DNA from 2 places in the Oceanimonas sp. MB9 genome. Region 1 is predicted to be linked to the other one. Evidence: predicted binding sites of a transcription regulator. Region 1 holds the regulator's gene; the other holds the start of a gene.
The links. The regulator NrdR, encoded in region 1, represses ribonucleotide reductase genes. The targets are predictions, from matches to a motif close to CACNNTATANNGTG.

Region 1 (3,067 bases):
GGCGGTAAACCAGTGATACAGTTCGGCCCGGCGCTGGGAAGTCACTCTGAACGCTTGCATAATCCTCTTCAACGGCTTGTTCGGTCTGGGGATAGCCCCATTCTATCGGGTTTGCCGGTCGGATTCCTACCCGTGCGGAACAGGGAGTGTGTTAATGGGTCTTCAACTTTTTGTGAACTTTTCAACATAAAGGTAAAAAAATAGTGTAAACCCGGCTCGCGGGACTAGGCCGGACTGCCGCTTGGGGGTACACTCTGACTTTCAGTGACAATCCCCCATGAGTCAGGAGAGACGGATGTTAAAGCGTGAGATGAATATCGCCGACTATGATCCCCAGCTGTGGCAGGCCATCAGCAATGAGACCGTGCGTCAGGAAGAGCACATTGAGCTGATCGCTTCCGAGAACTACACCAGCCCGCGCGTGATGCAGGCTCAGGGTTCCCAGCTGACCAACAAGTACGCCGAAGGCTATCCGGCCAAGCGCTTCTACGGCGGCTGTGAATATGTTGACGTGGTGGAAGACCTGGCTATCGATCGTGTCAAGCAGCTGTTCGGCGCCACCTGGGCCAACGTGCAGCCGCACTCCGGCTCCCAGGCCAACTCCGCCGTCTTCCTGGCCCTGGTCAAGCCCGGCGATACCGTCATGGGCATGAACCTGGCCCACGGTGGTCACCTGACTCACGGTTCTCCCGCCAACTTCTCCGGCCGTCTGTACAACATCGTGCCTTACGGCATCAACGAGCAGGGTGTGATCGACTACGAAGAAATGGAGCGTCTGGCCGTTGAGCACAAGCCGAAGATGATCATCGGTGGCTTCTCCGCCTTCTCCGGCATCGTAGACTGGGCCCGCATGCGCGAAATCGCCGACAAGGTAGGCGCCTGGTTTATGGTGGACATGGCGCACGTGGCCGGCCTGATCGCCGCCGGTGTGTACCCCAACCCGCTGCCCCATGCCCACGTGGTGACCTCCACCACCCACAAGACCCTGGCCGGTCCCCGTGGCGGCATCATCCTGTCTGCCGCCAACAACGAAGAGCTGGAGAAGAAGCTGAACTCCGCCGTCTTTCCTGGTGGTCAGGGTGGCCCGCTGATGCACGTGATCGCCGCCAAGGCCGTGGCCTTCAAGGAAGCCCTGGAGCCCGAGTTCAAGGAATACCAGGCTCAGGTGGTGAAAAACGCTCAGGCCATGGCCGACGAGTTCCAGAAGCGTGGCTTTAAAGTGGTTTCCGGTGGCACCCACAACCACCTGTTCCTGCTGGATCTGATCGACAAGGACATCACCGGTAAGGAAGCCGACGCCGCCCTGGGCCGCGCCTTCATCACCGTGAACAAGAACGCCGTGCCTAACGATCCGCGCTCTCCGTTCGTGACCTCCGGTATTCGTATCGGTACTCCGGCGGTTACCCGTCGTGGTTTCAAGGAAGCCGAAGTGCGCCAGCTGGCCGGCTGGATCTGTGATGTGCTGAGCAACATCAACGACGACGCCACCATCGCCAGCGTGAAAGAGCAGGTGCTGGACATCTGCCGTCGCCACCCGGTTTACGCGTAAGGCGCACCGGTAACGGCAGCAGAAACGGGGTCTTCGGACCCCGTTTTTATTTTCTCTTACTTTCATTCCCCAGCCCGCTTCTTTACACTAACAGCCGATTAACAGGCCCCGCGGAGGCACCATGCACTGCCCCTTTTGCAACGCAACCGAAACCAAGGTAATCGACTCCCGTCTGGTGGGCGATGGCCTGCAGGTGCGCCGGCGGCGTGAGTGCAATGCCTGCCGGGAGCGTTTCACCACCTTTGAAACCGCCGAGCTGGTGATGCCGCGCATCATCAAAACCAGCGGCATTCGCGAGCCCTTTAACGAAGACAAGCTGGAAGCCGGCATGCAGCGGGCGCTGGAAAAGCGTCCGGTCAGCACCGAGGCCATCGAGCAGTCCATCAGCCGCATCAAGTCGCGGCTGCGGGCCACCGGCGAGCGGGAAGTCAAATCCGAGCTGGTGGGCAACCTGGTGATGGACGAGCTCAAGCAGCTCGACAAGGTCGCCTATATTCGCTTTGCCTCGGTGTACCGCTGTTTTGAGGATCTGCGTCAGTTTGGCGAAGAGATAGCCCGCCTGGAGCAATAAGTGTTCACAACCCAAGATGCGCGCTGGATGGCCAGGGCGCTTGAGCTGGCCCGCCGTGGCCGTTTTACCACCAGCCCCAACCCGGCGGTGGGTTGCGTGATCGTGAAAGACGGTCAACTGGTGGGCGAGGGCTTTCACCGGCGTGCCGGCGGCCCTCATGCCGAAGTCTTTGCCCTGCGTGCCGCCGGTGAGGCCGCTCAGGGTGCCACCGCCTATGTCACCCTGGAGCCCTGTTCCCATTATGGTCGCACCCCGCCCTGTGCCCAGGGTCTGATTGACGCCGGCGTGTCCAGAGTGGTGGCCGCCATGGTGGATCCCAACCCTCAGGTTGCCGGTCGCGGCCTGGCCATGCTGCAGGACGCGGGCATTCGGGCCGAGGCCGGGCTGATGACCGACGAGGCCGAGGCGGTCAACGTGGGCTTTTTGCACCGCATGCGCACCGGCCGTCCCTTTGTGACCCTGAAGCTGGCCGCCAGCCTGGATGGCCGCACCGCGCTCGCCAACGGCGAAAGCCAGTGGATTACCGGCCCGGCGGCCCGGCGTGATGTGCAGCGCCACCGGGCGCAAAGCTGCGCCATTCTTTCCGGCGCCGATACCGTGCTGATGGACAACGCCGCCCTCAACGTGCGCTGGCAAGAGTTGCCGGCGTCGCTGCGCCAGGACTATGCCGAAGCCGAACTGCGCCAGCCTCTGCGCATTGTGATCGACACCCAAAACCGGCTGCACGCCGGGCTGCGGCTGTTTGCGCAGCCCGGCCCTGTGCTGCTGCTGCGCGGCGAGGTGACCGGCGGTTTTGGCGACCAGGTGGAAGAATGCGTGCTGCCGCTGGCTGATAACGGCAAGCTGGATCTGGCGCTGCTGCTGGAAGAATTGGGCCGGCGTCAGCTGAATCACCTCTGGGTAGAGGCGGGGGCCACTTTGGGTGGCGCCCTGTTCAGCGCCGGCCT
Region 2 (3,067 bases), on a different contig from region 1:
AAATCGGTCATAGCAAGCCTTGTCCCCAGGTTATTGATTATATGGCTTTAAAAAGCGAGCCATTCTAGCACAGTTCCGGCCCGACGGGAGCAGTGAAGCTGGCGACCCCTGCCGGCTTGGTTATAATGGGCACCCCAATCGCCCAGGCACAAGGCAGTTTCATGAACGTAGATCAACAGGAAATCGACAAATTCGAGGCCATGGCCTCTCGCTGGTGGGATCTGGAGGGGGATTTCAGGCCCCTGCACAACATCAATCCATTGCGCCTTGGCTGGATTGCCGACAAGGCCGACGGCCTCTTTGGCAAGCGGGTGATCGACATCGGCTGCGGCGGCGGCATTCTCAGTGAAAGCCTGGCCCGGGAAGGGGCCGAGGTGACCGGCGTCGACATGGGCCGGGAGCCCCTGGCAGTGGCCCGCTTGCACGCCCTGGAAAGCGGCGTCAGCGTCAACTACCGCCAGGCCACCGCCGAGCAGATGGCCGAAGAGCAGCCCGGCCAGTATGAGCTGGTCACCTGCATGGAAATGCTGGAGCACGTGCCCGAGCCGGCTTCCGTGGTGGCCGCCTGCGCCAGGCTGGCCAAACCCGGCGCCAACCTGGTGTTTTCCACCATCAACCGCAATCCCAAGGCCTGGCTGCTGATGATCGGCGCCGCCGAGCACCTGCTGAAAATGGTGCCCAAGGGTACCCATGATCACCGCAAATTCATTCGCCCCGCCGAGCTGTGCCGTTTTATCGAGGCCGCCGGTCTGGTGGTAAAGGACATTCAGGGCGTGGTGTACCGGCCGTTGCAGGGCGACTTCAAGCTCAGCCATGATGCAGACGTCAACTACATGGTTCACGCCATCAAACCGGAGTAAACGGCATGCTCAAGGCGGTATTGTTTGACCTCGACGGCACCCTGCTCGACACCGCGGGCGACATGGGCGCCGCCGCCAACCATGTGATCACCGGCCTTGGCCTCAACGCCCTGTCCGACGAGGTGCTGGCCTGCACTACCTCCGACGGCTCCTATGCCCTGCTCAGGGCCGGCATTCCGCAGGCCATGATTGAGCAGCACGGGCTGGATCGGTTACGGGAACGCATGCTCGGTTTTTACCGTCAAAACCTGTGTCACCACACCCAGCCTTACGCCGGCGTGCCCGAGCTGCTGGGCTGGCTCAATCAGAATGCCATTCCCTGGGGGGTAGTCACCAACAAGCCTGCGGCGCTCACCGAGCCGCTGCTGGCGGCCTTGCCGCTGTTCTCGCAGTGTGGCGTCACCGTCAGCGCCGACACCCTGGCCCATAAAAAGCCGCACCCGGCGCCGCTGCTGCATGCCGCCGCGCACCTGGGGGTGAAAGCCGACCACTGTGTCTATGTGGGCGATCACCGTCGCGACATCGAGGCGGGGCTGGCCGCCGGCATGGCCACCCTGGCCGCGGGCTGGGGTTATGTGTCGGCGGGTGAGGATCCCCACCGCTGGCAGGCCGGGGCCGTCATGGACTCGGTTGATGCACTCAGCCACTGGCTGAAAGGGGCATTTGACGCCCCCTGTTGAAAGATCCCGCGGATCCGCAAGCCGGTCATTTTTGCAAGCCAAATATTTAAAAAAAAGTTTTTCGCCGGCCACAAAAAAGACAGTGTTTTGCCAATGCCAGAGTCCCAACGGCACACCAGTTAGTAAACGCAAACATCGGTGTATTTCACACAGATTATCCACAAGCTGCCCAGTGCCGGGGCGGCTTGAGAATCGTGAACCAACCCACTATATTGTGCCCATTCCACTCAACGACAACTATATGTTGTGCTTCCTCCGCACCACGACCACACTATATAGGGTGGTTGGACGCACGGGATTTGCCGAGCAACACAACACCACTGGGAGAAGGTCCATCTCATGAATAAACATCTGCTGGTTACCAAACGCTCCGGCGCCAAGGAGCCCATCGATCTGGACAAGATCCACCGGGTGATCACCTGGGCCGCCGAGGGCCTGGACAATGTATCCGTGTCCCAGGTGGAACTGCGCTCCCACATCCAGTTCTATGACGGTATCCGCACCGAAGACATTCACGAGACCATCATCAAGGCCGCCGCCGATCTGATCTCCGAGCAGAGCCCGGACTACCAGTACCTGGCAGCCCGCCTGGCCATGTTCCATCTGCGCAAGAAAGCCTATGGTGAGTTCGAGCCGCCCCACTTCCATGACCACGTGGTGCGCCTGACCGAAATGGGCAAGTACGACCAGCACATTCTGGCCGACTACAGCCGCGAGGAATTCGAGGCCATGAATGCGCGCCTACACCACGAGCGCGACATGAACTTCTCCTATGCCGCCATCAAGCAGCTCGAAGGCAAATATCTGGTGCAGAACCGGGTGTCCGGCGACATCTACGAGAGCCCGCAGTTCCTCTACATGCTGGTGGCCGCCTGCCTGTTCTCCAAGTATCCGAAAGAGACCCGGCTGGACTACGTCACCCGTTTTTATGACGCCGTGTCCACCTTCAAAATTTCCCTGCCCACGCCCATCATGTCCGGCGTGCGCACCCCTACCCGCCAGTTCAGCTCCTGCGTGCTGATCGAGTGCGGCGACAGCCTGGATTCCATTAACGCCACCTCCGGCGCCATCGTGCGTTACGTGTCCCAGCGCGCCGGCATCGGCATCAACGCCGGCCGCATTCGCGCCCTGGGCAGCCCCATTCGTGGCGGCGAAGCCTTTCACACCGGCTGCATTCCGTTCTACAAGCACTTTCAGACCGCGGTCAAATGCTGCTCCCAGGGCGGCGTACGTGGCGGTGCCGCCACCCTGTTCTACCCCATGTGGCACCTGGAAGTAGAGTCCCTGCTGGTACTGAAAAACAACCGTGGCGTGGAAGAAAACCGCGTGCGCCACATGGACTACGGCGTGCAGATCAACCGCCTGATGTACCAGCGCCTGATCAAGGGCGGCGACATTACCCTGTTCAGCCCGTCCGACGTGCCCGGCCTGTATGACGCCTTCTTTGAGGATCAGGCCAAATTTGAAGAGCTCTACGTCAAGTACGAAGCCGACGACAGCATTCGCAAGCGCACCGTCAAGGCGGTG

Region 2: a site for NrdR is predicted at 1,810-1,823, ahead of nrdA (class 1a ribonucleoside-diphosphate reductase subunit alpha). Genes of this name have one in related genera too.

What each region holds. Positions count from the first base shown of each region.
Region 1 covers NZ_VFBE01000011.1:82,878-85,944, reverse strand. The annotation lists gene OJHNALOF_RS16605 (molecular chaperone TorD family protein) at 1-60, opposite strand, end outside; gene glyA (serine hydroxymethyltransferase) at 296-1,549, shown strand; gene nrdR (transcriptional regulator NrdR) at 1,671-2,120, shown strand; gene ribD (bifunctional diaminohydroxyphosphoribosylaminopyrimidine deaminase/5-amino-6-(5-phosphoribosylamino)uracil reductase RibD) at 2,121-3,067, shown strand, end outside.
Region 2 covers NZ_VFBE01000005.1:971,522-974,588, reverse strand. The annotation lists gene gyrA (DNA topoisomerase (ATP-hydrolyzing) subunit A) at 1-11, opposite strand, end outside; gene ubiG (bifunctional 2-polyprenyl-6-hydroxyphenol methylase/3-demethylubiquinol 3-O-methyltransferase UbiG) at 162-860, shown strand; gene OJHNALOF_RS07815 (HAD family hydrolase) at 866-1,540, shown strand; gene nrdA (class 1a ribonucleoside-diphosphate reductase subunit alpha) at 1,880-3,067, shown strand, end outside.